One region of the Bradyrhizobium sp. CB2312 genome, then DNA from elsewhere that is predicted to be linked to it. Evidence: predicted binding sites of a transcription regulator. Region 1 holds the regulator's gene; each other region holds the start of a gene.

Region 1 (7,602 bases):
CCATATTGTAGCGTTTGGACTGTCAGATACGACATCTCGTGCAGCAGTTCTGATCCCAAGAGTCCTCATGTACCGGCGTAAACGTTCGGGCGCACCTCGCGTGCCCGGCGAGCCTTAAGGGATTCTGGCGGCACGGGTTTTTCAAGGCTTAGGCATTCGCTGTGAGGCCCCAGGATGGCTGGCCGGCAGCGAGGGAAAGGGTGCAATGACGGTTTTGACCTGGTCCGATGATCGCGTCGAGCAGCTGAAAAAGCTCTGGGAGGCCGGACTTTCGGCCAGCCAGATCGCGGCCGAGCTCGGCAATGTGACCCGCAATGCCGTGATCGGCAAAGTGCACAGGCTCGGCCTGTCCGGCCGCGCCAAGAGCCCCTCATCGGCAGCGCCCCGGCCGCGCAAGGCCCGCCCCGCGCAGCACATGATGCGCGTGAGCCGTCCGATCTCGCGCGGCAATACCGCACTGGCGCAGGCCTTCGAGGTCGAGGTGGAGGCCGAGCCGGTCACCTACGACAACGTGGTGCCGATGAGCCAGCGGCTGTCGCTGCTGGAGCTGAACGAGGCGACCTGCCACTGGCCGGTCGGCGATCCCTCGAGCCCGGATTTCTTCTTCTGCGGCGGCAAGGCGCTCTCCGGCCTGCCCTATTGCGCGCAGCACTCGCGCGTCGCCTACCAGCCGGCGGCGGATCGCCGCCGTGCGCCGGCAAAGCCCGGCACGCGCTGAACACTGCTTCAAACGACATCGTCCCGGCACGCGGCCGGGACGACCCGAGACATATAAAAAGCGCGCCACTTGGCGCGCTTTTATTTTGCACGCTTGCAATCGTACTTACGTCTGCTCCGCCTTCGCGAAGCGGTCGTCGAGCGCGTAGCCGGCACCGCGGACGGTGCGGATCGGGTCCTGCTCGCGGCCAAGATTGAGCAGCTTGCGCAGACGGCCGATATGCACGTCGACGGTGCGTTCGTCGATGTAGATGTCGCGGCCCCAGACGCTGTCCAGCAGCTGCTCGCGCGAGAACACGCGGCCGGGATGCTCGAGGAAGAACTCCAGCAGGCGATATTCGGTCGGGCCGAGATCGATCGGCCGGCCCGAGCGCGCGACGCGGCGCTTGTCGCGGTCGAGCTCGATGTCGCCATAGGCGAGCACGGTGGCGAGCCGCTCCGGGCTTGCGCGACGCAGGAGGCCCTTCACGCGCGCCAGCAGCTCCGGCACCGAGAACGGCTTGACGATGTAATCGTCGGCGCCGGTCGCAAGACCCCGCACCCGCTCGCTCTCCTCGCCGCGCGCGGTGAGCATGATGATTGGGAGCTGCTTGGTCTCCGGGCGGGTGCGCAGCCGCCGGCACAGCTCGATGCCGGAGAGGCCCGGCAGCATCCAGTCGAGCACGATCAGGTCGGGGATGTGCTCCTTGAGACGGGTGTCGGCGTCGTCGCCGCGCATCACCGTCTCGACGTCATAGCCGTCGCCTTCGAGGTTGTAGCGAAGCAGCTCGGTGAGAGCTTCCTCGTCTTCAACCACCATAATGCGTGCGCCCATGGTGTCGTCGCTCCTTGACTCTTCAGCTATTCGGGACCGTCGTGGCAAAGGTCGTCATGTCACCCTTCGGCCGCTTGTCGGTGATCGCCTGGCCCTCGATCATGTAGAACACGGTCTCGGCGATGTTGGTGGCATGGTCACCGATGCGCTCGATGTTCTTGGCGCAGAACATCAGATGGATGCAGAACGAGATGTTGCGCGGATCCTCCATCATGTAGGTGAGGAGCTCGCGGAACAGCGAGGTGCAGATGGCGTCGACTTCCTCGTCGCCCTTCCACACCGCCATCGCCGCCGGCAGGTCGTGCGCGGCGTAGGCGTCCAGCACCGACTTGACCTGCTGCTGCACGAGGTCGGTCATGTGCTCGAGGCCGCGGAACAGCTTCAGCGGATGGAAGTCGGTCTCCAGCGCCGCGACGCGCTTGCCCATGTTCTTGGCGAGGTCGCCGATGCGCTCGAGATCGGTCGCGACGCGCATGGCGCCGACGATCTCGCGCAGGTCCACCGCCATCGGCTGGCGCCGGGCGATGGTGAGAACGGCACGCTCCTCGATCTTCTTCTGGAGTGCGTCGATGTCGGCGTCGGTGGTGACGACGCGCTGGCCGAGAGCGACGTCACGGCGGATCAGCGCGTCGACGGAATCGACGATCATGCGCTCGGCAATGCCGCCCATCTCGGCGACCAGGCGGGTGAGCTCCTGGAGGTCGGTGTCGAAGGCCTTTGCGGTATGTTCAGAACCCATATCCCGTCTCCTCAGCCGAACCGGCCGGTGATGTAATCCTGCGTGCGCCGATCGCTCGGCGACGTGAAGATCTTGCTGGTGTCGTCGAACTCGATCAGCTCCCCGAGATACATGAAGGCGGTCTTGTCGGAGACGCGGGCCGCCTGCTGCATGTTGTGGGTGACGATCGCGATCGTGTAGTTCTCGGAGAGCTCCTGGATCAGCTCCTCGACCTTGGCGGTCGAGATCGGGTCGAGCGCCGAGCAGGGCTCGTCGAACAGGATCACCTCGGGCCGCACCGCAACGGTGCGGGCGATGCAGAGGCGCTGCTGCTGGCCGCCGGAGAGCGACAGGCCGGACGCGTTGAGCTTGTCCTTGACCTCGTTCCAGAGCGCGCCGCCGCGCAGCGCCTTCTCCACGCGGTCGTCCATCTCGGATTTCGAGATCTTCTCATAGAGACGGATGCCGAACGCGATGTTCTCGTAGATCGTCATCGGGAACGGCGTCGGCTTCTGGAACACCATGCCGACGCGGGCGCGCAGCAGGTTGAGGTCCAGCTTGGGGTCGAGGATGTTGGTCTGGTCGAGCATCAGCTGACCGGTGACGCGCTGGCCCGGATAGAGGTCGTACATCCGGTTGAAGATGCGCAGCAGGGTCGACTTGCCGCAGCCCGACGGGCCGATGAACGCCGTGACGCGGTTGGTGCCGAGCGTCAGGTTGATGTTCTTCAGCGCGTGGTGCTCGCCGTAATAGAAGTTGAGGTTGCGCACCGTCACCTTGGCCGGAGCTTCGGGCAGCGGCTGCGAGCCGTGCTGAACGGGCGTACTGACGGTAACTGACATATCGCTCATTTTGCGGTCCTCTCGGCGCTCAGGATGCGCGCGCCAATGTTCAGGGCAAGCACGGTCAACGTGATCAGCAGGGCGCCGCTCCAGGCGAGTTGCTTCCAGTAGGCATAGGGGCTCTGCACGAAGTTGTTGATGGTCACGGGCAGGTTGGCCATCGTCTTGTTCAGGCTCAGGCTGAAGAACTGGTTCGACAGCGCGGTGAAGAGCAGCGGCGCGGTCTCGCCGGCGACGCGGGCGGTGGCCAGCATCACGCCGGTGATGAGGCCCGAGCGCGCGGCGCGATAGGCGATGCGCTTGATCACCAGCGAGCGCGGCAGGCCGAGCGCGGAGGCCGCCTCGCGCAATGCGTTCGGCACCAGGAGCAGCATGTCCTCGGTCGTGCGCAGCACCACCGGGATGACGATCACCGCGAGCGCGAGGCAGCCGGCGATCGCCGAGAAGCCGCGCATCGGCACCACCACCGCGCCGTAGATGAACAGGCCGATGATGATCGAGGGCGCCGACAGCAGGATGTCGTTGATGAAACGGATCACCGAGGTCAGCTTGTCGTTGCGGCCGTACTCGGCGAGATAGGTGCCGGCGAACAGGCCGAGCGGCGCGCCGATGCCGACGCCGAGCACCGTCATGATCACCGAGCCGACGATGGCGTTGAGCAGGCCGCCCTCGGTCGAGCCGGGCGGCGGGGTGTTTTCGGTGAAGACCTGGAAGTTGAGCCCGCTCAGGCCGTTGTAGAACAGCGTCAGCAGGATCAGCGCGAGCCAGGTGACGCCGAAGGCGGCGGCCGCAATGCAGAGCGCGCGGATGACGATGTCCATGCGGCGGCGGCGTGCGTAAATCGGGTTCATGTTACTTTCCCGCCTTCTTTTCGAGACGCAGCAGCATCAAGCGCGCGGCCGCGAGCACGAAGAACGTCAGCACGAACAGCAGCAGGCCGAGCAGGATCAGGCCGGACTGGTGCAGGCCGTCGCTTTCGGCGAACTCGGATGCGATCGCCGCCGAGATCGTGGTGCCCGGGGCGAAGATCAACGAGGAGATGCGGAACGAGTTGCCGATGATGAAGGTCACCGCCATGGTCTCGCCGAGCGCGCGGCCGAGCGCCAGCATGACGCCGCCGATGACGCCGACGCGGGTGTAGGGGATCACGACGCTGCGGACGACCTCCCAGGTGGTGCAGCCGACGCCGTAGGCGGCTTCCTTCAACACCGGCGGCACCGTCTTGAACACGTCGACCGAGATCGAGGTGATGAAGGGGAGCACCATGATGGCGAGGATCAGCGAGGCGTTGAACAGGCTGAGATAGGACGGGGGACCCGCGAAGATCGCGCCGAGCACTGGGATGCCGTCGAAGATCTTGATCATGAACGGCTGGAAGGTGTTGGCCAGGAACGGGCCCAGCACGAAGAAGCCCCACATGCCGTAGATGATCGAGGGGATGCCGGCGAGCAACTCGATCGCCATGCCGATCGGGCGGCGCGCCCATTGCGGGCAGAGCTCGGTGAGGAAGATGGCGATGCCGAGTCCGACCGGAATGGCGATCAGCATCGCGATGAACGAGGTGACGAGCGTGCCGTAGATCGGGCCGAGCGCGCCGAGCACGGGCGGATCTGCCGACGGCGCCCAGCGCTGCGTCCACAGGAACGAGAGGCCGTATTCCTTCATCGCCGGGAAGGCACCGACGATCAGCGAAACGATGATGCCGCCGAGGATCAGCAGCACGGAGATCGCGCTGAGGCGCGTGATCCAGTAGAAGGTGAGGTCACCGAGCTTGAACGCGCTCAACGCCTTGGCGCGATCATACGGTCCGGCGGCATCAACTACATTGCTCTCGACAGCCATCTCTGCCACGCCGATCCCCTGCACTGACTATACGTTTTTTTAGGTCTATACGTCTTTTTAGATCACCATCTCGTGCCCCGGATGGTTCGCCATTGCGACGCCAGCCCGGAGAACGATCGTTCGCGAGAGCTCCGGACCGGCGGCGCGGCTTTCGAAGCCGCGCCGCCGTCCGGAACAGGAGAGCTTAGCTCTTGATGTCAGCCGACCAGGTCTTCTCGATCAGCTTCACGACGCTCTCGGGCATCGGGATGTAGTCGAGCTCCTCGGCCGCCTTGGCGCCGTTCTTGAACGCCCAGGTGAAGAACTTGATGGCTTCCTTCGACGCTGCCTTATCAGCCGGCTCCTTGTGCATCAGGATGAAGGTCGCCGCGGTGATCGGCCAGGACTTGTCGCCGGGCTGGTCGGTCAGGATGACGTAGTAGCCGGGAGCCTTGGCCCAGTCGGCGTTCGAAGCGGCCGCCTGGAAGGCTTCGACGGTCGGCTGAACCGTCTTGCCGGACTTGTTGACGAGGCCGGTGTAGGTCAGCTTGTTCTGCTTGGCATAGGCGTACTCGACATAGCCGATCGAGTTCTTGGTCTGGCTGATGTTGCCCGACACACCTTCGTTGCCCTTGGCGCCGACGCCGACCGGCCACTCGACCGCGGTGCCCTCACCGACCTTGCTCTTCCAGTCCGCGCTGGCCTTGGAGAGATAGTTGGTGAAGTTGAAGGTGGTGCCCGAGCCGTCCGAGCGGCGGACCACGGTGATCGCGTCCGACGGCAGCTTCACGTTCGGATTGAGCTTCTTGATCGCGGCGTCGTCCCACTTGGTGATCTTGCCGAGATAGATGCTGGCGAGGGTCTCGCCGTCGAACACCAGCTCGCCGGCCTTGACGCCCTCGATGTTGACGACGGGGACGATTGCGCCCATCACCATCGGCCACTGCACGAGGCCGTCCTTCTCGAGCTGCTCGGCCTTGAGCGGCGCATCGCTGGCGCCGAAGGTCACGGTCTTGGCCTGGATCTGCTTGATGCCGCCGCCGGAGCCGATCGACTGATAGTTCAGACCGTTGCCGGTCTCCTTCTTGTAGGCGTCAGCCCATTTCGAATAAATCGGGAACGGGAAGGTCGCGCCGGCGCCCGTGATATCGGCAGCGAACGCCGCCGTCGTCGTTGCGGCGACCAAGCCAGCAGCGACGATAGTTTTGATGAAATTCATGCTGGTCTCCATACAGGGGAGCGAAGCGCCATCCGCGCCCGATCGCGCTCCCCGCGCCGCCCCTTTAGGAGCGGTCGGCTGTGCTTTTACGAAGGTTTAGTGACAGTTGGATGACACAACCAAGCGATTGAAATCGCTTTAGTTTCAGCTCTGTGCCAGGGACTTCACCTGGGGAAAACAGGCGGTGAAAGTGGCACCCTGTCGGGGCACGCTTTCGATCAAAAGCCGGCCGCGATGACGGTTAAGAATATGTTTCACCAGCGATAATCCGAGCCCGGTCCCGCCCTGCGAGCGGCTGTCGCCGACGTCAACCCGGTAGAACCGCTCGGTCAGGCGCGGCAGGTGCTCGGGCGCGATGCCGGGGCCGAAATCGCGCACCATGACCCGGATTTCCTGAGTTCCATCAGTGGCTGCCGGAACGGTCAGCGACACGATGACACGTCCGCCCGAGGCGCCGTATTTGAGCGCGTTCTCGATCAAATTCTCGAACAGGCGCAGCAGCTCCTCGCGGTCGCCCGCGATCATCACCGGGGTCTCCGGCAGATGGGTCTCGACTTCAACCTGGCGTTCCCGCGCCAGCGGCTCCAGTCCGTCGGCGACCTGGAAGATGATCGGCAGCAGATCGACCAGGGTGTCCGGCCGCACATGGGCCGACAATTCGACCCGCGACAGCGAGAGCAAATCGTCGATCAGGCGCGCCATGCGGGTGGCCTGGTTATGCATGATGCCGAGAAAGCGCTCGCGCGCCTTGGGATCGTCCTTGGCCTGGCCCTGGAGCGTGTCGATGAAGCCGGACAGCGCGGCCAGCGGCGTGCGCAGCTCGTGGCTGGCATTGGCGACGAAGTCGGCGCGCATCTCCTCGACCCGGCGCAGCGGCGTCTGGTCGTGGAAGGTCATCAGCATGCACTTGTCGGCGCCGCCGAAGGTCGTCGGAACCGGCACCGGGGTGATGATCAGTTCCATCCAGCGGTCGACCGGGACGTGGTCGAGATAGGTGGCGCGCCGCGGCTCGGTGGTCGCGATCGACTCGCGCAGCGCGGTGATGATCTCCGGCGAGCGCAGCGCGAACTGGGCGAGCTCGTTCTTGCGCAGCGCCGGCGCGAGCTGGGCGGCGGCGGCATTGAGATGGATGACGCGGCCGGCGCGGTCGAGCAGCACCGCCGGATCCGGCATGCCGGCGACCACCGCGGCCACCGCCGCGCTTTCGACCGGGTTGACGCGGCGGGTGTCGTCGCGCGAGGCGGCATTGTCGTGCAGCCGCCAGGGGATCAGCGCCGCGGCCGCGATGCAGAGGAACACTGTCGCGGCGCGCATCACCGACAATTCGCCGAGCGACACCACCACCGACAGCGCCAGCGCCGCGGCGATCAGGATGACGGTGGAATGGCGCAGCCGGTCGGACCAGGGCTGCGCGGAGGGAGACGATGGTGCGTCGATCGCCATCGGGGCGGGCTTCTCCTAAAGCATGATC
Region 2 (7,602 bases), 170 kb from region 1:
TGGTCCACTGGTTGGCGGCAACGTCGACCGTGCCCTGCGCCAGCGCCAGCATCGCGTTCTCATGGCTGCCGGTGAAGACGACCTTGCTGAAATAAGTGTCGGCGTCTGCGATGCCCATCTTGTCGAGCTCGAAGCGCGGCACGTTGTTGCCGGACGTCGAGTTCGGGTCGACGAGGCCGAGGTTCTTGCCCTTGAGGTCATCGATCTTCTTGTAGGGGCTGTTCGCCTTGACGAAGAACACCGAGTAGTAGCCGGTCGAACCGTCGGCGTTGATGTCGTTGGCAAAGGCGTCGGTCTTGACGCCGGTCAGGCGGGCGCGGGCGAACGAGGCCGAGCCGTAGCTGGCGATATGGATGTTGCCGGCGCGCTGGCCTTCGATGACGGCCGCGTAGTCGTTGGCGATGCGTAGCGTGACCTTCACGCCCAGCTCCTTGGAGAGATAGCTCATGAACGGCGCCCAGCGCTCGGTCACGCCCGAGGCGTTTTCCGCCGGAATGACCGCGAATGTCAGCTCGGGATATTTTGCTTTCCAATCCTCGGCGGAGGCAGAAGCGGTGAAGGCGAGCGCGGCAGCGCCGGCAAGAACGAGTCTGCGAGTGATCATGATACCCTCTTCATCGGTTGGGGTCGGTTGACGCAAAACTGGCAATTGAACAGGTGCGATGCGGCTCAGGCCGCCGCAGCGGTTCCGAGCGCCGGAACGCCCTCGGGCGCCGGTGCAGATGTTCCGCCCATGACGTCGGCGGCTTCGAGATCGTAGAGCTCACGCGCAACGAGGTCGGTCAGCGCCGACGGGGCGCCGTCGAACACCACGCGGCCCGCCGCCATGCCGATCAGGCGATCGCAATAGGTGCGCGCCAGATCGAGCGAATGCAGGTTGCAGAGCACGGTGATGCCGAAGTGCTTGTTGATGCGCAAAAGCGCATCCATCACGATCTTGGTGTTGCGCGGATCGAGCGAGGCGATCGGCTCGTCCGCGAGGATGATGTCGGGCTGCTGCACCAGCGCGCGGGCGATCGCGACGCGCTGCTGCTGGCCGCCGGAAAGCTGGTCGGCGCGCTGCGCGGCGAGCGAGGCGATGTCGAACTGCTCGAGCGCGGACATCGCCAGCGCCTTGTCTTGCTCGGGCCAGATCTGCGAGAGCGAGCGCCAGGCCGGAATGGTGGCGAGGCGCCCCATCAGGACATTGGTCAGCACATCGAGCCGGCCGACCAGATTGAACTGCTGGAAGATCATGGCCGAGCGCGCCCGCCACTGCCGCAGTTCCTTGCCGCGCAACGCGGTGACGTCCAGACCGTCGAACAGGATGCGGCCCTGCGTCGGCGTCACGAGACGGTTGATGGTCCGCAGCAGGGTCGACTTGCCGGCGCCGGAGCGCCCGATCACACCGACGAAGCCGCCGGGGGAAATTTGAAACGAAGCGTCGTCCACCGCGGCTTTTGCGCCGAAGCGGCACGTCAGACCTTCAACCACCAGCATGTAGGGCTCCAGAGTAGCTGGAGCCCACCGCTAACCCCGGCGCTTGACACTTGTGTGACACGCGCATTGCGGTGCGGCGATCCTACACACCTCGTCCCCTGTCATCACCGCGTCATGACATCGTCATCAAGCCACTCGAAGACGAGTGCCCGCCCTCGCATTACGGATGTAACATGGCCGGTAAGAAGCTTTCGGTTCAACCGACCATTGATGCTTCCGCAAAACTGCATGAGACCAGGCTCGGCGCCTATACCGAGGTCGGCGCTCGCACCATCCTGCATGAAGTGGCGATGGGCGATTACTCCTATGTCGTGAACGACGCTCAGATCACCTACACGACGATCGGAAAGTTCTGCTCGATCGCCGCGATGACGCGGATCAATCCGGGCAATCATCCGATGCATCGCGCGACGCAAGCGCACTTCACCTATCGTTCCAGCGCCTATTTCGAAGGCGAGAGCGACGACAACGAGTTCTTCGACTGGCGGCGCCAGCACCACGTCCATATCGGCCATGACGTCTGGATCGGCCACGGCGCCATCGTGCTGCCGGGCCGCAACATCGGCACCGGCGCGGTGATCGCGGCCGGCGCCATCGTCACCAAGGACGTGCCGGCCTACACCATCGTCGCCGGCAATCCGGCGCGCATCGTGCGGCGGCGGTTCTCGGAAGAGATCGCCGGACGGCTCGCCAAGCTCGCGTGGTGGGATTGGGATCACGACAAATTGCGTGAAGCCCTGCCCAATTTCCGCAAACTCGGGATTGAAGATTTCCTCGCGACATACGAAGCACGGACGAATTCCACAACCAGCAAACGAAGCGCGGTCGCGTGACAGACATTTTCCTTGAGGGCGGCCGGGCCCTGATCGGCACCGAGCTCGTCCAGACGTCGCTTCTCGTGTCCGGAACGGATATCGTCGAGGTCGATGCCTCGCGCGGCCGGGCGCGGCTTTCGATCGATGCGCGCAATCTCCTGGTGCTTCCCGGCATCGTCGACCTGCATGGCGATGCCTTCGAGCGGCAGATGATGCCGCGGGCCGGCGTCGACTTTCCGATCGACGTCGCGCTCGCCGACAGCGACCGCCAGGCGATCAGCAACGGCATCACCACGGTGTTTCACGCCACGACCTGCTCGTGGGAGCCGGGCCTACGCAGCGCCGACAATGCGCGCGGCCTGATGGAGGCGATCGAGCGGCAGCGTCCGCAATTCGCCGCCGACACCCGTTTCCATTTGCGCCACGAGACCTACAATCTCGACGCCGAGGCCGAGATGACCCAATGGCTCGCCGAGGGCCGCGTCGACCTGTTCGCCTTCAACGACCACATGGACGGGGTCGTTGCCGACATCTCCAATCCGCGCAAGCGCAACCGCATGGTCGAGCGCACCGGACTGTCGAGCGAGGCGTTCGACCGGCTGGTCGGACATGTCGTGTCCCGCGCCTCCGATGTCCCGGCATCCGTATCGCGGCTGGCCGCCGCGGCCCGGGCCGCCGAAGTACGGATGCTCTCGCATGACGATGCGACGCCGGCGATGCGCCAGGAGTTTCGCGAGCTCGGCGCTGACATCGCGGAGTTCCCGATCAACGAGGAGACGGCGCGCGCCGCAGCAAGCCACGGCGATGCCATCGTCTACGGTGCGCCAAACGTCGTGCGCGGCGGCAGCCACACCGGGTGGACCAAGGCATCCGACATGATCGCCAAGGGGCTCTGCTCTGTGCTGGCGTCGGACTATTACTATCCCGCGCAGCTGCTCGCCGCGTTCCGTCTCGCCGCCGACGGCGTGTTGCCGCTGACCGAAGCCTGGAGCCTGATTTCTGCGGGACCTGCGCGCGCAACCGGCCTCACCGATCGCGGCGTGCTTGCAGAAGGTCGCCGCGCCGACATCCTGCTGGTCGACGACACCATGCCGCTGCGGCCGCGGCTGATCGCCGTGATATCAGGCGGCAAGCTCGTGCACCTCACCGATACGACGCGGCTGCACGCAGCAGTGCCGACGCCGCGCGAGGCTGTCGTTGCGGCATAAACCGGTTATGTTCGGGCAATGACAGGCTTTCCCCGCTACGCGATCTATTTTGCGGCCGGCGCCGACAGCGCCCTCACCCGCTTCGGCGCCGAGCTGCTCGGCTATGATGCCTATACAGGCGACGAGCTGCCGTTTCCCGCGGATGCATTGCGCATCGCGCCGGACTGGCGCGACGTCACCAGCGATCCCCGCAAATACGGCTTTCACGCCACGCTGAAGGCGCCGATGGCGCTCGCGCCCGGCAAGTCCGAGGCCGAGTTGTCGGCGGCCTGCGTGAGCTTCGCCGGCAAGGCGCGGCCGATCCCGGCGATCAGCCCGATCGTGGATTCCATCAGCGGCTTCATCGCGGTCATTCCGGCAGCGCCGGTGGATGCGCTTCAACAGCTCGCTGCCGATTGCGTTCGCGAGTTCGATTCCTTGCGTCTGGCCCTGACCGCGGAAGATCGCGCCCGTCGGAGGCCCGAAAGACTGAGTGAGCGCCAGCGCGATTATCTCGACCGCTGGGGCTATCCCTACGTGATGGAAGAATTCCGTTTCCACATGACGCTAACCGGGCGATTGGACGCGGAGCGGCGCGGGCCGATTCTGCAGATGCTGCGCGAGCGATTTGCGGCGCTGAAGCTCGATACGCTGACGGTCGATCGCATCGCGCTGTTCAAGCAGGATGACGCCAAGGCGCGCTTTCGCATCATCGGCGAATGGGCTTTGGCGCGGTGAAGCTCAGCGCCAGCTCGCAAGATTGAAGGCAAGCGCCACCGCGCCGACCAGAACGAGGCTGGACGCCCAGACTGCATCCAGATTGAACCAGCTTCGCGAGACGAACTTCAATCCCAGATAGCGGTAGACCAGCCACGCCAGACATCCGCCGGCGCCGACCATGGCGGTCACGTGAACCAGCGACACGAGCACCGCCATCCCGAGGCGTGCCTTCATCAGCGCGCCCGCCGCCTCATGGCCAGCATCGAGCTCAAAGGCCTGACAGAGCCCGAGATAGATCGGCACGAGCATCAAGGCGGCGCCGTGAGCAATGGCGACGGCAAACGACCAGAGCGCCAATTGCGTCGGCGGAATTCGTGCCAGCGTGCGCGGATGACGTCGGTCGATCAGCCGATAGATGCCAAAGCCGATGACGACAAGGCTCGCGACCAGCTGGATCGGACGCTGCCACGCGGCCAGCACGAGCAGGAAGGCGAATGGCAGCAGCACGAGAAGTGTTGCCAGGAGATGCCCGGCCGCCAGGGCCCACAACGCGCGAAACAGCGCGCGTGGACTCTTGTCCATGAGCCCGGCCGAAACGGCGAGCGGCCATCCCATTCCCGGATTGACCCCGTGGTAGAGACCGCTCGCAACAAGCGCGAGCCACAGCCAGCCGACGGCTGGGCTCGCGTGCCCCCAATCTAGACCGACGGGTAGCAAAAGGAGTCCGTCGAACAATCGCCGCCCTCGAGCCTGATCTGGTGCGCACGATATCCGTCGGGGAAGCTCACGAAATAGTCCTTGTCGAGCTCGAGGCCGCCGTTGCGACCGACATTGGCCATGACCTCCACGCCCGGAACCCCGTCGGGGTAGAACTGGTCGTCCCAGGTGGAATAGAGCGAATTGGTCCAATACACGCGTCTGCCGTCGCGGCTGATCTCGACCATCTGCGGGCCACCCGTATATGCCTTGCCGTTCGGATGCGGCGCGCGGCGCACGATGCCTCCGGTATGCACCGAGCCCGCAAGCTTGGGCTTTCTGGGATCGCTGACATCGTACTGGCGCATCTCGCCGGTGCCCCAACAGGAGACGTAGAGGAATCTATCGTCCATCGACAGGTCGATATCGGTCACCAGTGGCGGCACCGCGCCAAAGCCCTGCAGCAGCGGCGGAAGCTTCTCCTTGTCTGCGGGCTCCGGTGGAATCGTCGCCGTCTTCTCGGCATGGAATTTTCCGCCCTCGCGCCACCAGGTCCAGATCGAACCTTCTAGATTGGTGGTGTCGACCACCACGCCGGCAAAGCCGTACTCGCGAACCGGATCGTGCGCTGGCCGCACCTCCAGCGCCATCTGGTGATTGGCGCCGAGATCGATGGTCTGCACGTTGCGGCGGGCGCGGAGATCCCAGAAGTGGAGACGATGGCCATACTTGTTCGACAGCAGATCCTGCGGCACGATCCCGTTCTCGAACTGCGGCGGCAACGCCCATTCGCTCGTCACCATGTAATCGCGCGGCAGATTCCACCAGAAATCATAATGCAGCGTCTGCAGGCCCCGGTCGATCTCCCATCGTCCAAGGACCTCGAACGTTTCGCAATCCATGATGAAGACACCAGGAGGTCCGTTGGTGCCGTCCTTGCCGCCACCGCCCAGCGTGCTCACATAGACGCCGTCCGGCCCGCAATGGATCGTATGCGGCCGTGAGTAACCGGTCTTCTTGAAGACCTCCTCCGGTTCGATGATCTTGTGGATCTTGGCTTGGGTCGGATCTGGCTTGGTATCGATGATGTAGATCCGCGACGAGCGCAGCCCGGGGATAATGAGATAGCGCCGCTCGATGAAGGCGTGTCCGGTAAGCGGCGACAAGGCGGAGGAGCAGGCATTCCAGCCGAAATGATGAAACTCGTCGCCCTTGTTGGGCATCGTCACGGTGTGAACGATCTGGCTATAGGTCGGCGATCCCGGCTTGACGTCGATGACCGCGAGAGCATCCGGCTTTGAGAAATCCGGACTGAGCAGCAACGTGTAGGCAAAGTTCTCCGCTGGTGCTTCCATCGCAAGCTTTGGCGATGCGTGAAAGGTGGGATCCGGCCTCATCGTCATGGCACTGCCTCCCTGTTCTGTCGGTTCGCGCCAACCTGGCTCGGGATAGCGGCATAATGAAGAACTGTTCCGCGATGTCTTGAGATGCGTCCCGCGGGCTTGGTCGGCGAGCGTACAATATGTCATCGCCGGGCCGCGGGAAACGGCCCGAGCCGCGCCAATTCGACGCCTTTAGCCGAAATGGGCAGACCCCGTCATGCGAAGCAACCCAGATTTCTCCGCAAACTGGATTGCTTCGTCGCTTCCGCCTTCGCTCTTCGAGCTACGGAGGACAAGTCGCTCCTCGCAATGACGGCCTTCGTAGGGTGGGCAAAGCGGAGCGTGCCCACCACCCATCGCCGTCGGTAAAAGTGTGGGCACGGCACTCCGCGCCTTTGCCCACCCTACGACTGCTGAATGTTTGGCGCTACTTGCCCCACCGCAGTGCCAGCGCGTCGCGTTCCTTGGCGAGTTCCAGCAACCCCGCCCGCGTCGCCGGATGCAGCGGCTGCAAGGGATGGCGCACTGCCTCCGACTTGATCACGCCGCCGGCCTGCATCATCGCCTTGCAGGCGATCAGGCCGCATTGACGGTTCTCGTAGTTGATCAGCGGCAGCCAGCGCTCATAGGCGGCTTTCGCCTTTTCGCGGTCGCCGGCGAAATAGGGGTCGATGATCTGGCGGATGCCGTCGGGATAGCCGCCGCCGGTCATCGCGCCGGTCGCGCCGGCGTCGAGATCGGCGAGCAGCGTGATCGCCTCCTCGCCATCCCAGGGACCTTCGATGTCCTTGCCGCCCGCTTCGATCAGGTTGCGGAGCTTTGAGGCGGCGCCGGGCACCTCGATCTTGAAATAGCGGATGTTGGCGAATTCGCGCGACAGCCGCGCCAGCAGCTCGACCGACAGCGGCGTGCCCGCGACCGGTGCATCCTGGATCATGATCGGAATGTTGATCGCGCCGGAGAGCACCTTGAAGAATTCGACGATGCCCTTCTCGGGCACGCGGAACGTCGCACCGTGATAGGGCGGCATCACCATCACCATGGCGGCACCCGCCGCCTCGGCCTGCTTGCTGCGCGCCGCGCAGACGGCGGAGCTGAAATGCGTGGTGGTGACGATGACGGGAACCCGGCCGGCGACATGCTCCAGCACGGCATGCATCACGGTCTCGCGCTCGGCATCGGTGAGCACGAACTGCTCGGAGAAGTTGGCGAGGATGCAGAGGCCGTGCGAGCCAGCATCGATCATGAAATCGATGCAGCGGCGCTGGCCCTCCAGATCGAGCTCGCCGCGCTCGTCGAAGATGGTGGGCGCGACCGGGAACA
Region 3 (7,602 bases), 4.8 Mb from region 1:
GCAGCTCCGAGCGCCACAAGATCGTGGTCGACTGGCTGAAGAGGATCTTCGATCCGAGGACCTATCCCTGCTTCCGCGACGAGTTCATCCACCCGAACGCGCTGGTGCCGATGATGACCGCCGTGCGCGAGGGGTTTGGGTTGAGCGGTTACGTCGCGGCGACGCCGACGTAACGCCAGCGCGATCGAGCTTACCAGCGATATTCGAAGCCGGCCGTGCCCTGGTGCGACGTCAGCTCGTTGCGGAACTTGCCGTCGTAATTGACATAGAGCCGCGCCGTGTTGGTCAGGCTGAGTGAGGCCGAGGCGCCGGCGTCCATGCCGTAACGGCTCTCGCCGATACCGGGGACGATGATGCTCTGTGTGCCCAGGCTGACCTGGATCGATCCAAGGTCCTGGTGGAAATTGTCGACGAACTTGCCGTAGGCGGACAGGTCCAGGATCTTCTGGTCGAAGATGAAGTAGCGGCCGATCTCGGCGCCGACCAACACGCGCGCGCGTGAGAGCGTGGTGGAACCGACACTGAGCGGATCGAGCCCGCCAGCCTCCTGGAACGACGCACTGGTCGCGCGTACATATTCGACCGCGCCCTTGGGCACGATGCGCATCTGGTCCTTGATCCAGTAATAGCTGATCTCGGTCAGCGCGCCATCGACGGCTGCGCGATAGCCCGCGGTCGCAAAGCCGAAGCCGGTATCACGGCTGGAGTGGACCTTGCCGAAGCCGTGCACCAACGCGAAGGCCCAGGTCCATGGTCCCTTGTCGACCGAGCCGTTGAAGCCGAGTTGCGTCAGGTCCAGCGTTGCGGACTGGAGCGCGAGCGGCACGTCGATATCGGTGTGGCTCTGGTCGACGGAGAAGCCGAGATTGACGCCCGGCGCAACCCGCGCGCCGAAGCCGGCAACGCCTCCGAGGGTCTTGCGCTTGTCGCCGACGAAGTCGCCTTGCGCATCGGTGCGGACGGAAATGCCGTAGCCCTCGACCCAGGTGCGGTAGCGCGGATCTTCCGTGCTCACGGATGCGCCGCCACCACCGGGATTGGTGCGGAACGCGCGGTCAAAGCCATTGGAGGCCTGGTTGCCCAGTCGCTCCAGAAATCCCGAACCAAGATTGAGCATGCTGTTGCCGGCCGACTGATCGTAGTTGATCGAGGTGGGCATCGGGACAGGGGTCGGCGACGGCGTAGGCGTAGGCGTCGGGGTCGGAGTGGGTGTCGGACTTTGCGCGAAGACGGGCGCCGCCGACATCATCATGACCAGCGCAACAGCCATGGCCGCAAGGGTCTTGGCAAGGGTCTTGGCAAGGGTCTTGGCAAGGGTCTTGGAGACCGCCGCAGCGACCCGGCGGACACGGTTCACGCTGAGTGTCTGCCGTGTCCCGGAGGGCTGCGAGATGCAGCGCATGACGGTTCATCCCAAAAGCAAAATGGCAGCGCGCAAATATGCAACACGATGTGCGGCGCATCGCACGATTTGCGCCGAACTGCCGCGGAGGGTCAACCGAAAGGCAACGTCGTCGCGAGGCATTGCTCTCGATTGTGGTTCCGCTGCCACAGGTTCGAAATAGCGGCTTCAGATAGCCGGACCGCTCTTGAAAATCGCACGCGGCTTGCTAACGGGCGATTTTCATGTTGCAATATTGGACACAATCGGAATTGGCCGCTCGGCTGTGCGTTTCGCGACATTGAGACTCAAGACTCGAACAGACTTCCGGAAGCCCGTTTGTGGCGTGGCACGCGAAACAGCGGCCGCGTCTTTTTTGTATCTAGTGGAGGAGACTGAGGATGCCGCAAAAGGGCACCGTCAAATGGTTCAACCCGACCAAGGGCTATGGGTTCATCAAGCCGAACGGCGGCGATAAGGACGTGTTCGTCCACATCTCCGCCGTCGAGCGCGCCGGACTCTCGACCCTCAACGAAAACCAGGTGGTTGAATACGACCTCGTGGAGAACCGCGGCAAGTCATCCGCGGAGAACCTCAAGGTCTCCTGATGTCTCTCAAAGCCTAGCGTGAGAGATCATGACGTTGCCCCCGGCTCTGCCGGGGGATTTTATTTGGGGCGACAAAACGCGACTCGCGCTTCAGCCCACCACCGGCGCAACCAAAAAGTTCTCCGACGCAGAGCTTCCCGCGGTCTTGCAGACATCGCCCTCGATCCGGACCTTGCCGGTTGCGAGCAGCCGCAGCGCTTCGGGATAGATGCGGTGCTCGACCTCGAGGATGCGCTCCGACAGCGTGTCCGCAGTGTCGTGGTCGCTGACGGGTACCGCGCCCTGCATCACGATCGGGCCGGCATCGGTCTCGGGGATCACGAAATGCACCGTCGCGCCAGACAGTTTTACGCCGGCGCGCAGGGCCTGACCGTGCGGATCGAGGCCGGGGAAGGACGGCAGCAGCGAAGGATGGATGTTGAGCATCCGCCCGTACCAGGCCTTGGTGAACTCGGCCGTGAACAGGCGCATGAAGCCGCCGAGACAGATCAGCTCGATGCCGTGCTGGTCGAGCGCGGCCTGCAGCACCTTCTCGAAGCCGGCGCGGTCCTTGCCGAACGGCTTGCTCTCGATCACCAGCGTGTTCACGCCGGCCGCCTTGGCCCGTTCGAGCCCGAGGGCGTCGGCCTTGTTCGAGATCACGAGCGCGATCTCCGCGGGGAAATCCGGCGCGCTGGCGGCCCTGATCAGCGCGGCCATGTTGGAGCCGCGGCCGGAGATCAGGATGGCGACACGGCGCTTCATCACAGTGCCAGGTCGAGATGGCCGTTATAGACGACGCGATGCTCGCCCTCGGCCGGGATCACGGTGCCGAGCTGCGCCACGGTCTCGCCGGCATCGGTGAAGACCCGCACGACCTCGTCGACCTTGTCAGGCTCGACGATCGCGATCATGCCGATGCCGCAATTGAAGGTGCGCAGCATCTCTAACTCGGCGATGCCGGCCTGTGCGGCCAGCCATTTGAACACCGGTAGTACCGGCAGGCGCGCGAGGTCGATGCCGACGCCAAGATCCTTCGGCAGCACGCGCGGAATGTTGTCGGTGAAACCGCCGCCGGTGATGTGGGCAAGCCCCTTCACCGCGCCGGTCTCGCGGATCGCGCGCAGACAGGATTTGACGTAGAGCTTCGTTGGCGTCAGCAGCGCGCCGCCGAGCGTCATCACGGGCGCGAACGGCGCCGGCGTCTCGAAGCCGAGGCCGGATTGTTCCACGATCTTGCGCACCAGCGAAAAGCCGTTGGAGTGCACGCCCGACGAGGCAAGGCCAATCACCGCGTCCCCCGCCGTAATGTCCTTGCGCGGCAGCAGCGTGCCGCGCTCGGCGGCGCCGACGGCAAAGCCGCCGAGGTCGTAATCGCCGTCCTTGTAGAGGCCGGGCATCTCGGCGGTCTCACCGCCGATCAGGGCGCAGCCGGACTCCCGGCAGCCTTCGGCGACACCGGCGACGATCGAGGCCGTGGCCTCCGGATCGAGCTTGCCGCAGGCGAAATAGTCGAGGAAGAACAGGGGCTCCGCGCCCTGCACCACGAGGTCGTTGACGCTCATGGCGACGAGGTCGATGCCGATGCCGCCATGCAGGCCGGTCTCGATCGCGATCTTGACCTTGGTTCCGACGCCGTCGGTGGCGGCGACCAGGACCGGGTCCTTGAAACCGGCCGCCTTGAGGTCGAACAGGCCGCCGAAGCCGCCGATCTCGGCGTCGGCGCCGGGCCGCGCGGTGGCGCGCACCATCGGCTTGATCAGGTCGACCAAGCGGTTGCCCGCGTCGATATCGACGCCTGAATCGGCGTAAGTGAGGCCGTTTTTGCGGTCGGTCATGCCCGATTTCCAGTGGGTTTGCGGCTGGTTACGTCGAATTCCGGGGACGCGCAATGGCAAGCGTAGCGCCCCGCCCTATACTATGTAGAGATATCAACCGGTTCAGCCTCCCTGGGGGCCGGATTCGAGGTCAGACCGGGTGCCGGGAAGCGCCGCGTGAGTATTCCGAACATCATTACCCTGGGCCGCATCATGCTGGTCCCGATCATCGTCTGGGCCATCGTGTCGAGCCAAATGGAGGTGGCATTCGCCGTCTTCCTGATTGCCGGCATCAGCGACGCCGTCGACGGCTTCCTGGCCAAGCGCTTCAACATGACGAGCGAGCTCGGTGCCCTGCTCGACCCGCTCGCCGACAAGGCGCTGCTGGTGTCGATCTACCTCGCGCTCGGCATCTGGGGCGACATCCCGCGCTGGATCGTGATTCTGGTGGTGTCGCGCGACATCATGATCGTCGCGGCCGTGATCGTATCCTGGCTGTTCGACAAGCCCGTCGAGATGAAGCCGTCGAAAGTATCCAAGCTAAACACAGCGGCCCAGGTCTCCTACGCAGCCCTGGTGCTGGCCGCCCTTGCCTTCGGCTTCAAGCCGGCGCCCTATGACATCGTCCTGATGGGCCTCGTCACGGTCTTCACGCTCTCCTCGGTGTCGCTCTACCTCGTCGAGTGGCTGAGGCACATGAGCACGATCGAGGCCAAGTGAGTTGGGAGACGGCCCCGCAAAAGGCCAACTCCCACCCGATGAAGTCGAATCTCGTCAAACACAGCCGGCGCGCCGGCATGGAGCAAAGCAAGCGTGGCAGGCCGCGTTCATCCCCGACAATTGGCGTTTTCGCTTCCGCATGCGGAGAGCCTTAGCCGGGACAATTTCCTCGAAGGCCCTGCGAATGCCGCCGGTCTCGCCTTGATCGACAGCTGGCCGGAATGGTCGAACCGGATCATGTGGCTGGCAGGTCCCGAAGGCAGCGGCAAGAGCCACCTCGCCGCGATCTGGGCCGAGGTATCGGGCGCCCGCTCGACCACGGCCAATGCGCTGACCGCCGCAGGCGTCCCGGGCGCGCTCGCCACCGGCGCGCTGGTGGTCGAGGATCTCAAGGCCGGGGAGTTTGACGAGCGCGCCCTCTTCCATCTGATGAACCTCGCCCGCGAGGACGGCGCCTACGTCCTATTCACCGGACGCGAGGTGCCGGCATCGCTCGAGATCGAGCTGCGCGACCTGCGCTCGCGCCTGCGCGCCGTTCCCGTCATCTCGCTGTTCCCTCCCGACGACCAGCTCTTCCGCGGCCTGCTCGTCAAATTCTGCGCCGACCGCCAGCTCACCGTGGACGAGAGCGTGGTCGGCTATCTCGCCACCCGTCTGGAGCGGTCCTCGGCCGCCGCGCGGCAAGCCGTAGAGCTGCTCGACAGCGAGGCCCTGCGGCTCGGCCGTCCCGTCACAAGGGCGCTGGCCGCCGAGCTGCTGCGGGACGCCTGAGGACCGCCGGCCGCCCTTGCCCGCCCTTGGCCGCCCCTGCCACCCTTGGCCCGTGCCACCCTTGGCCGCTTGACGCGGCGCGGCGGCGGAACATCAATGTCATCGAAACGTCATCGCACTAACACATGCTCCCGCCGGTTTTTGCGCATAAGTCGCAAGGTAGGGCGAACTGGATGGACCGACTTCTCATGGAATCAGCGCAAGCCGTTGAAATTAAAGAAAAAGCATCCGAGGTCGACGGCCTGCCGGCGATCGCCACCAGCCCCGAGCGGTTCATCAATCGCGAGCTGTCCTGGCTGCATTTCAACCGCCGCGTCCTGGAGGAATCGGTCAATCCCAGCCACCCCGTGCTGGAGCGGGTGCGATTCCTGTCGATATCGGCGAATAACCTCGACGAGTTCTTCATGGTCCGCGTCGCCGGCATCAAGGCCCAGGTGCGCGAGGGCATTGCCGAACGCGCGCCCGACGGCCTGACGCCGTCCGAGCAGCTCGCGCTGATCAACCGCACCGTCTCCCGGCTCGCCTCCGACCAGCAGGCGATCTGGCGCGACCTGCGCGGCACGCTGGCCGATGTCGGAATCGTGCTGGTCGACGGCAAGGACGTCACCAAGGCGGAACGGACCTGGATCGAGGACTACTTCCTCAACAACGTGTTCCCGCTGTTGACGCCGCTCGCGATCGACCCGGCCCACCCCTTCCCGTTCATTCCGAGCCTCGGCTTCACCATCGCGCTCCAGCTCACGCGCGAGGCCGACGGCAAGCAGATGAACGCGCTGATCCGCATGCCCGGCAAGATCGACCGCTTCATCCGACTGCCGGCCGAGGGCAAGATGCGGCTGATCTCGCTGGAGCAGGCGACCGGCCTGTTCATCAACCGCCTGTTCCCCGGCTACAATCTGCACGGCCAGGGCGCCTTCCGCATCATCCGCGACTCCGAGCTCGAAATCGAGGAAGAGGCCGAAGACCTCGTCCGCCTGTTCGAGACCGCGCTGAAGCGCCGCCGCCGCGGATCGGTGATCCGGCTCGAGATCGACGCCAAGATGCCCGAGGAGCTGCGCAGCTTCGTGCAGCACGCGCTGTCGGCTGCCGATGACGAGGTGTTCCTCGTCGACGGCGTGCTCGCCATGAACGAGCTCTCGCAGCTCACCCGCCTCGACCGGCCCGACCTCGAATTCACCCCTTACGTGCCGCGCCATCCCGAGCGCGTACGCGAGCATGGCGGCGACATCTTCGCGGCGATCCGCCAGAAAGACCTCATCGTCCACCACCCTTACGAATCTTTCGATGTCGTCGTGCAGTTCCTGCAGCAGGCCGCGCGCGATCCTGACGTCGTCGCGATCAAGCAGACGCTGTACCGCACCTCCAACAATTCGCCGATCGTGCGCGCGCTTGCCGAGGCCGCCGAAGCCGGCAAGTCCGTCACCGCGCTGATCGAATTGAAGGCGCGGTTCGACGAGGAAGCCAACATCCGCTGGGCGCGCGACCTCGAGCGCGCTGGCGTGCAGGTCGTCTACGGCTTCCTCGAACTGAAGACGCACGCAAAACTCTCGATGGTGGTCCGCCGCGAGGGCGGCAGCCTCACCACCTACGTCCACACCGGCACCGGCAACTACCATCCGGTCACCGCGCGTATTTACACCGACCTCTCCTACTTCACCTCCGATCCGACCATCGGCCGTGACGCCGCGCGCGTGTTCAACTTCATTACCGGCTATGCCGCACCGAGCGATCTGGAGAAGATGGCGGTATCGCCGCTGACCTTGCGCAAGCGCATCATCGAGCACATCCAGGGCGAGACCGCGCATGCCCAGCACGGCCGTCCCGGCGCGGTCTGGATGAAGATGAATGCGCTGGTCGACCCCGACATCATCGACGCGCTCTATGAGGCGTCACAGGCCGGCGTGCAGGTCGAGCTCGTGGTGCGCGGCATCTGCTGCCTCAGGCCCGGCATCCCCGGCCTGTCGGAGAACATCCGCGTGAAGTCGATCATCGGACGCTTCCTGGAACACGGCCGAATCTACTGCTTCGGCATGGGCCAGGGCCTGCCGAGCGCCAAAGCTGCTGTGTATATCTCGTCCGCCGACATGATGCCGCGCAACCTCGACCGCCGCGTCGAGGTGCTGTGTCCGCTGCAAAATCCCACGGTGCATCAGCAGGTTCTCGAACAGATCATGGTCGCCAACCTGAAGGACAATGAGCAAAGCTGGCAGTTGTTGCCGGACGGGTCCTCAACGCGTATGAAGGCCGCGAAGGGCGAGGAGCCTTTCAACGTGCACAACTACTTCATGACAAATCCGAGTCTGTCTGGCCGTGGAAAGTCGCTCAA
Region 4 (7,602 bases), 170 kb from region 1:
CGCAGCTGAAAACACCTCGCCGTCGTCCTGGCTGCGCTTCGTGGTTCGCCGCCTGCTTGAATTCGCGCGCACCGTGCCCGGCATCGTGTTCGCGCTGGTCATCGTGATCGCCTTCGGGCTCGGACCGATGGCCGGCGTGCTCGCGATCGCGATCCACTCCACCGGCGCGCTCGGCAAGCTGTTTTCCGAGATCGTCGAGAACGCCGACATGAAGCCGGTCGAAGGCATTCGCTCGACCGGCGCGAGCTGGCTCGCCTGCATGCGTTTCGCCATCCTGCCGCAGGTGACCGCGGGCTATGCCAGCTATGCGCTGCTGCGCTTCGAGATCAACGTCCGTGAGGCTTCGGTGATGGGCTTTGTCGGTGCCGGCGGCATCGGTCAGGAGCTCGTCGTCGCGATCCGCAAGTTCTACTACTCAGACGTCAGTGCGATCCTGCTGTTCATCATCATCACCGTCTTCATCATCGACATCTCCACCGGCTGGCTACGCGGCCGGCTGTTCGGCAAGGAGGCGCGGACGTGACGAAGCCGCAGGAGGTCGATACGCGCGAGATGCGCGCGCGCTACCCTGATGTGTTCGACCGGCCGGCTTCGGCGCGGCTGGCCATGCCGGCGATGATCGTCGGTGCGTTCGCGATCCTGATCTACGGCCTCGTCGACCTCGATTTCTCGCCGTCGCGGTTCTTCGCAGGCCTGAGCCAGCTCGGCTGGATCAGCTTGATGATGATCCCGCCGGATCCCGGCTCGTCGCTGCCGATCTATCTGAAGGCGCTCGGCGAGACGCTCTCGATCGCGCTGCTCGGCACCACGCTCGCGGCACTGTTCGCGTTGCCGGTCAGTCTGCTCGCCGCCCGCAACGTGGTGCCGTCGACCATTCTTCGCTTTCCCGTGCGGCGTTTCCTCGATTCGATCCGCGGCGTCGATACGCTGATCTGGGCGCTGGTGTGGATCAACGTCGTCGGGCTCGGCCCGTTCGCCGGCGTGCTCGCCATCGCGGTGTCGGATTTCGGCGCGTTCGGAAAACTGTTCTCAGAAGCGATCGAGGGTGCCGACCAGAAGCAGGTCGAAGGCATCCGCGCCTCCGGCGGCAGTGCGCTGCACGAGATCCGCTTCGGTCTGTTGCCGCAGGTCCTGCCAGTGATCGCCGGCCAGGTGCTCTATTTCATCGAGTCGAACACCCGCTCGGCTACCATCATCGGCATCGTCGGCGCCGGCGGCATCGGCCTCCAGCTCGCCGAGCAGATCCGCGTCCTGGAATGGCAGAAGGTGTCGTTCCTGATCCTGATGATCCTGGTCGCGGTCGCCGCGATCGACTTCATCTCGGGCAAGCTGCGGTTTGCGATCATCGGGCGGCGGGCTGTGGCCTGATCAAAGGTGCCGTAGGGTGGGCAAAGCGAAGCGTGCCCACCACTTTTAATGATTGAGAGAGGTCGTGGGCACGGCGCAAGTGCGCCTTTGCCCACCCTACGGGTCTACGGGTCCGGTTTCGTGGAGAGAGACCCCCTACGACTCCACCAGGAACTCCACCCGTTCCGCCGCGAAGCGTGAGTGCTTCGTCACCAGCGGCTTGCCGCCGAGATCGTGGTCGGTCGCATCCACCACCAGGATCGGCCGGCCCAGCGGCAGGTCGAGCCGTGCGGCGTCGGTGGCATCGACGATGCCGGCGGTGATGCGCGTCGCGCCGCGGCGATAGTCGCGCACGCCGAAATGCTCGAGCAGCTTCGTCATCGAGCGCGTTTCGGCGAACACCTCGCCGGCGCCGGGAAACAAGTCCGCTGACAGCCACGTCGTGGAGACGCAGATCGGCGTGCGGTCGGCGAGCCGGATCGCCTCGATCCGCACCAATGGCGCGCCGGTCTTGAGGCCGAGCTCCCGCGCCAGCTCGCGCGTTGCGACGTCACCGGTCGCCTCGATCAGGCGGCCATGCGGCTCGCGGCCGTCGGCGCCGACGATCTCGGAGAAGCGCGTGCGCGAGCGCAAGGGATAAGCAAGCTTCTGCGCCTCGACATAGGTGCCGCTGCCGCGCTCGGCGCGCACGAGGCCACGCTCGGCAAGCGCCGCCAGCGCACGCCGCACGGTGTGGCGGTTCACGCGATAGGTTTCGGCGATCTCCATCTCGCCCGGCAATTTGTCGCCGGCCACAAAGCGGCCGTCGGCAATGCCGCGTTCGATGCCATCGGCAACGAGGCGCCATAGCGCGACGCCCGAGGAGGCGGTGTCCTGCATACTCATGTCGCCGGAAAGCCTACTCCAGAAATCACACGTTTGTCACGAAACAGTCATGGCGCTTCCGTATCAAGTTGTCTATTATCATAGACAACTTGGATTCGGCAAGTTGTGTCGAAAAGCTCGGTGGATCAGGTGACCCAGCACAACAACCAGCAAGCCCAGCGCCAGGCCGCAATGGCCGTGCTGGCGCATGCGGAGGCGGGCGAGATCGCCGCCCGCCTCCGCGCTATCGCACTGCCCGATCATCGGGATCTGCGCGCGCCCGAGAACGGCCTCGTGATGCTGCGCGGCCGGGTCGGCGGTGAGGGCGCGCCGTTCAATCTCGGCGAAGCCACGGTGTCGCGTGCCGCGGTGAGGCTTGCGAGCGGCGAGGTCGGCTTCGGCTACACGCTCGGACGCGACGGCGAGAAGGCGCGGCTGATCGCGCTGTGCGACGCGCTGGTGCAGTCGCGCGACTTCGGCGCCGCCGTCGAGCGCGACGTAATCGCGCCGTTGCGCGAGCAGCTTATGGTCGAGCGCAAGCAGGTTGCGGCCGAGACCGCCGCGACGAAGGTTGATTTCTACACCATGGTGCGCGGTGAGGGGTGAGGCCATGACCACGATTGCGGAACTGCCGCCGGGGTTCGCCGACAAGGTGTTGTCGGCGCAATCGACCTTTCGCTCGGTGATGGACGCGATGGCGCGGCCGGGCTCGGTCCAGCGCATCGTGCCGATGGCGGGCGCGCCTGACATGATGATGCGCGGCACCGCCGCGATCGCACTGACGCTGTTCGACCACGACACGCCGCTTTGGCTCGACGCGCGGATCTCGGAAAGCTCCGACGTGACGAAGTGGCTGAAGTTCCACACCGGCGCGCCGGTGATCCAGGATTCGTCGATTGCAAGCTTCGCGCTGATCAGCGACGGCGTCCTGCTGCCGCCGCTCGAGCGCTTCGCGCTCGGCACCAATGAATATCCGGATCGTTCGACCACGGTGATCATCCAGGTCGAGAGCCTCGACTCTGGGCGTGGCTTCGAGCTGCGCGGCCCCGGCATCGACGGCGTCGCGACGCTCCAGGCCTCGATCAAGCCGGCCGATCTGTTCGAGCGGCTGAAGTTCAACGAGGCGCTGTTTCCGCGCGGCATCGACGTGGTTCTGGTCGCCGATGACGCCGTGGTTGCGATCCCGCGCACGACGCGTGTCGCGAACAAGGGAAGCTGAAGCATGTATGTCGCAGTCAAAGGCGGCGAACGCGCCATCGAGAACGCCCATCGCCTGCTCGCCAATGCCAGGCGCGGCGACCAGAGCGTTCCGGAGGTCACGCTCGACCAGATCTCGGAGCAGCTTGGGTTGGCCGTCGATCGCGTCATGAGCGAAGGCTCGCTCTACGACCGCGAGCTCGCGGCGCTCGCCATCAAGCAGGCGCGCGGCGATTTGATCGAGGCGATCTTCCTGGTCCGCGCCTTCCGCGCCACCTTGCCGCGCTTCGGTGTCAGCGAGCCGGTCGATACCGGCGCGATGCGCGTGCAGCGCCGGGTGTCCTCGACCTTCAAGGACATCCCGGGCGGCCAGATCCTCGGGCCGACCTTCGACTACACGCACCGTTTGCTCGATCCCACGCTCGCCGAGGGATTTGTGCCGGAGGCGCCCGCAACGGCCGAAGCCTCGACTGCGGCGACGCCGCGCGTGACCGACATTCTCGGCCGCGATGGGCTGATCGAATCCTCGCCGCAGGCCGAGGATGGCGCCAGCGTCGGCGATCTCACCCGCGAGCCGCTGAACTTCCCGGCCGATCGCGATCTGCGCTTGCAAAACCTCGCGCGCGGCGACGAGGGCTTCCTGCTGGCGATGGGCTATTCGACCCAGCGCGGCTATGGCCGCAACCATCCCTTCGCCGGCGAGATCCGCTTCGGCGAGGTCGAGGTCGAATTCTTCGCGGAAGACGTCGGGTTTGCGGTGCCGCTCGGCTCGATCGAGCTCACCGAGTGCCAGATGGTCAACCAGTTCAAGGGCTCGGCGACCGAAGCGCCGTGCTTCACCCGCGGCTATGGCCTCGCCTTCGGCCAGAGCGAGCGCAAGACCATGTCGATGGCGCTGGTCGACCGCGCGCTGCGTGCCCGCGAGCTCGGCGAAGAGGCCGTGGCCCCCGCGCAAGATGAAGAATTCGTGATGTCGCATTCGGACAACGTCCAGGCGACCGGCTTCGTCGAGCATCTGAAGCTGCCGCATTACGTCGACTTCCAGTCCGAGCTCGGCCTCTTGCGCAAGCTGCGCCAAGAATTTTCCAAAGCGTCTGCCGAGGCCGATGCGCCCGATGCCATGAAGGAGGCCGCGGAATGAACGCGCCCGCCTACAATTTCGCCTATCTCGACGAGCAGACCAAGCGGATGATCCGCCGCGCGATCCTGAAGGCGATCGCGATCCCCGGCTATCAGGTGCCGTTCGCCAGCCGCGAGATGCCGATGCCCTATGGCTGGGGCACCGGCGGCGTGCAGGTGACGGCGGCGATCCTCGGTCCCGCCGACGTGCTCAAGGTCATCGATCAGGGCTCCGACGACACCACCAACGCGATCTCGATCCGAAAATTCTTCGCCAGGACCGCCGGCGTCGCGACCACGACGGTGACGGACGAGGCGACCGTGATCCAGACCCGTCACCGCATCCCCGAGACGACGCTGCACGCGAACCAGGTGCTCGTGTACCAGGTGCCGATCCCGGAACCCTTGCGCTTCCTCGAGCCGCGCGAGACCGAGACGCGGCGCATGCATGCGCTCGCCGAATACGGCCTGATGCATGTGAAGCTCTATGAGGACATCGCCCGCTTCGGCCACATCGCGACGGCCTACGCCTATCCCGTGAAGGTCAACGCGCGCTACGTGATGGACCCGTCGCCAACGCCGAAATTCGACAATCCCAAGATGGACAATTGCGCGGCGCTGCAGCTGTTCGGCGCCGGCCGCGAGAAGCGCATCTACGCGATCCCGCCTTATACGCAGGTGGTGTCGCTCGATTTCGAGGATCACCCGTTCGAGCCCTACCGCTTCAACGCGCCTTGCGCGCTGTGCGGCGCCGAGAATTCCTATCTCGACGAGATCGTGACCGACGACCAGGGCGGGCGCATGTTCGTCTGCTCCGACACCGATTATTGCGAGGGCCGCCAGGCCGAGGGCCATCACGGCGCCCTCAGCGCCGCGCCGTACAAGGAGAAGGCGCAGGGGAGTTCACATGGCTGATCTCGATACGCTCGAAAACGACCAGCCGCTGCTGGTCGCCGAAAGCCTCAGCAAGTCCTATGGCCGCATCGCCGCCTGCCGCGACGTGTCGTTCGCGCTCTATCCCGGCGAGGTGCTGGCGATCGTCGGCGAGTCCGGCTCGGGCAAGTCGACGCTATTGCAGATGTTGTCGGGCCAGCTCACGCCGAGCGCGGGCCAGGTTTCCTACCGCATGCGCGACGGAATCACCCGCGATCTCACGACGCTGGGCGAGGCCGAGCAGCGGTTTTTGTTCCGCACCGATTGGGGCTACGTGCACCAGGATCCCGCGCAGGGCCTGCGCATGGCGGTCTCGGCGGGCGCCAATGTCGGCGAGCGGCTGATGGCGGTGGGCTGGAATCACTATGGCCGCATCCGCGACACCGCATCCGATTGGCTCACCCGCGTCGAGATCGACACAGCCCGCATCGACGATGCCCCGCGCACCTATTCCGGCGGCATGCGCCAGCGTCTCCAGATCGCGCGCAACCTCGTCACCGAGCCGCGGCTGGTGTTCATGGACGAGCCGACCGGCGGCCTCGACGTCTCCGTGCAGGCGCGCCTGCTGGACCTGTTGCGCAGCCTCGTCGCCGAGCTGCATCTCGCCGTCATCATCGTCACCCACGATCTCGCGGTGGCGCGCCTGTTGTCGCACCGCGTGATGGTGATGAAGGGCGGCCGCGTCATCGAGACCGGACTCACCGACCAGGTGCTCGATGATCCCCGCGAGCCCTACACCCAGCTCCTCGTCTCCTCGATTCTGCCGCCATGAGCCTTCCAACAAGAGCCTTCCGATGACCGCCATGATCGACATCACCGACGCCGGCAAGACTTTTACGATGCACCTGCAAGGCGGCATCGAGCTGCCGGTCGTGCGCGGCGTCACCTTCCAGGTCAACCCGGGCGAATGCGTCGTGCTATCGGGGCCATCAGGCGCCGGCAAGTCGTCGATCCTGAAGATGATCTTCGGTAACTACCGCTGCGACTCCGGCCGCATCGGCATACGCCATCGCGGCGCGGTGGTCGATCTCGCCACCGCCGAGCCGCGGCAGGTTCTGAACATCCGCCGTTCAACCATCGGCTATGTCAGCCAGTTCCTGCGCGCCGTGCCGCGGGTTGCCACCATCGACGTCGTCGCCGAGCCGCTGATCGTGAACGGCATGGCGCGAGCCGATGCACAGGCCCGCGCCGGCGAGCTGCTGCATCGTCTCAACATCCCTGAGCGCCTCTGGCAGCTGCCGCCCGCGACTTTCTCCGGCGGCGAGCAGCAGCGCGTTAACATCGCCCGCGGCTTCATCTCGGACCTGCCGATCCTGCTGCTGGACGAGCCGACCGCTTCGCTCGATGCCGCCAACCGCGCCGTCGTGGTCGAGCTGGTCGCCGAGAAGAAACGCCAGGGCGTCGCCATGGTCGCCATTGTCCACGACGACGAAATCCGTCATCTGATTGCCGACCGCATCGTCGACGTTACCAGCTTTGCCGCCGCGGCCTGAAGGGAATGGACATGAAGCCGAAGGAAACTGTGATCGCCAATGCCAGGGTCGTGCTGGCTGATCGGGTGATCGAGCAGGGCTGGCTCGCCCTTGCCGACGGATGCATTGCGGAGATCGGCGAGGGGACTGCACCCACGGGCGCGGAAGATGCCGGCGGCGACCTGATCATGCCCGGCCTGATCGAACTCCACACCGACCATCTCGAAGCGCATTACGTGCCGCGCCCGAAAGTGTTCTGGAATCCGGTCGCCGCCGTGATCTCCTATGACGGCCAGCTCGCGACGTCAGGCATCACCACCGTGTTCGATTCGCTCCGGGTCTGGCGCGAGGACGGCGCCGAGGAGGTCGACGGCCGCGCCGGTGTGCTCGCCGCCGCGATCACGACGGCGCGCAACGCCAATCTGCTGCGCGCCGACCACTTCCTGCATCTGCGCTGCGAAATCCCGATGCCGAGCGTGGTCGAGGAGGCCAAGGAGCTGATCGATCGTCCCGACGTCAAGCTGATGTCGCTGATGGATCACACGCCCGGCCAGCGCCAGTTCCGCGACGAGGTCAAGCTGCGCGACTATTACCGCGGCAAAGGTGGCGGCAAGACCGATGCCGAGCTCGACGAGCTGTTCGCCAAGCGCTTCGAATATCAGAGGCTCTA

What was found. The regulator PhoB, encoded in region 1, activates phosphate uptake and scavenging genes when phosphate is short. The targets are predictions, from matches to a motif close to TGTCATNNANCTGTCAT.
Region 2: a site for PhoB is predicted at 1,579-1,595, ahead of phnC (phosphonate ABC transporter ATP-binding protein). Genes of this name have one in related genera too.
Region 3: a site for PhoB is predicted at 5,374-5,390, ahead of QA642_RS27365 (RNA degradosome polyphosphate kinase). Genes of this name have one in related genera too.
Region 4: a site for PhoB is predicted at 2,267-2,283, ahead of phnF (phosphonate metabolism transcriptional regulator PhnF). Genes of this name have one in related genera too.

What each region holds. Positions count from the first base shown of each region.
Region 1 covers NZ_CP121668.1:706,613-714,214, reverse strand. The annotation lists gene QA642_RS03370 (GcrA family cell cycle regulator) at 206-718, shown strand; gene phoB (phosphate regulon transcriptional regulator PhoB) at 824-1,531, opposite strand; gene phoU (phosphate signaling complex protein PhoU) at 1,554-2,270, opposite strand; gene pstB (phosphate ABC transporter ATP-binding protein PstB) at 2,282-3,100, opposite strand; gene pstA (phosphate ABC transporter permease PstA) at 3,097-3,942, opposite strand; gene pstC (phosphate ABC transporter permease subunit PstC) at 3,944-4,933, opposite strand; gene pstS (phosphate ABC transporter substrate-binding protein PstS) at 5,118-6,131, opposite strand; gene QA642_RS03335 (ATP-binding protein) at 6,276-7,574, opposite strand.
Region 2 covers NZ_CP121668.1:872,701-880,302, reverse strand. The annotation lists gene phnD (phosphonate ABC transporter substrate-binding protein) at 1-604, opposite strand, end outside; gene phnC (phosphonate ABC transporter ATP-binding protein) at 670-1,479, opposite strand; gene QA642_RS04140 (chloramphenicol acetyltransferase) at 1,653-2,312, shown strand; gene QA642_RS04135 (alpha-D-ribose 1-methylphosphonate 5-triphosphate diphosphatase) at 2,309-3,502, shown strand; gene QA642_RS04130 (DUF1045 domain-containing protein) at 3,521-4,219, shown strand; gene QA642_RS04125 (hypothetical protein) at 4,223-4,816, opposite strand; gene QA642_RS04120 (selenium-binding protein SBP56-related protein) at 4,900-6,300, opposite strand; gene QA642_RS04115 (dihydrodipicolinate synthase family protein) at 6,707-7,602, opposite strand, start outside.
Region 3 covers NZ_CP121668.1:5,552,840-5,560,441, forward strand. The annotation lists gene QA642_RS27330 (LysR family transcriptional regulator) at 1-173, shown strand, start outside; gene QA642_RS27335 (autotransporter outer membrane beta-barrel domain-containing protein) at 191-1,402, opposite strand; gene QA642_RS27340 (cold-shock protein) at 1,783-1,989, shown strand; gene purN (phosphoribosylglycinamide formyltransferase) at 2,080-2,733, opposite strand; gene purM (phosphoribosylformylglycinamidine cyclo-ligase) at 2,733-3,806, opposite strand; gene QA642_RS27355 (CDP-alcohol phosphatidyltransferase family protein) at 3,963-4,505, shown strand; gene QA642_RS27360 (DnaA/Hda family protein) at 4,599-5,276, shown strand; gene QA642_RS27365 (RNA degradosome polyphosphate kinase) at 5,465-7,602, shown strand, end outside.
Region 4 covers NZ_CP121668.1:881,076-888,677, forward strand. The annotation lists gene phnE (phosphonate ABC transporter, permease protein PhnE) at 1-523, shown strand, start outside; gene phnE (phosphonate ABC transporter, permease protein PhnE) at 520-1,368, shown strand; gene phnF (phosphonate metabolism transcriptional regulator PhnF) at 1,504-2,232, opposite strand; gene phnG (phosphonate C-P lyase system protein PhnG) at 2,353-2,817, shown strand; gene phnH (phosphonate C-P lyase system protein PhnH) at 2,822-3,430, shown strand; gene QA642_RS04180 (carbon-phosphorus lyase complex subunit PhnI) at 3,434-4,549, shown strand; gene QA642_RS04185 (alpha-D-ribose 1-methylphosphonate 5-phosphate C-P-lyase PhnJ) at 4,546-5,442, shown strand; gene phnK (phosphonate C-P lyase system protein PhnK) at 5,435-6,232, shown strand; gene phnL (phosphonate C-P lyase system protein PhnL) at 6,255-6,953, shown strand; gene QA642_RS04200 (alpha-D-ribose 1-methylphosphonate 5-triphosphate diphosphatase) at 6,959-7,602, shown strand, end outside.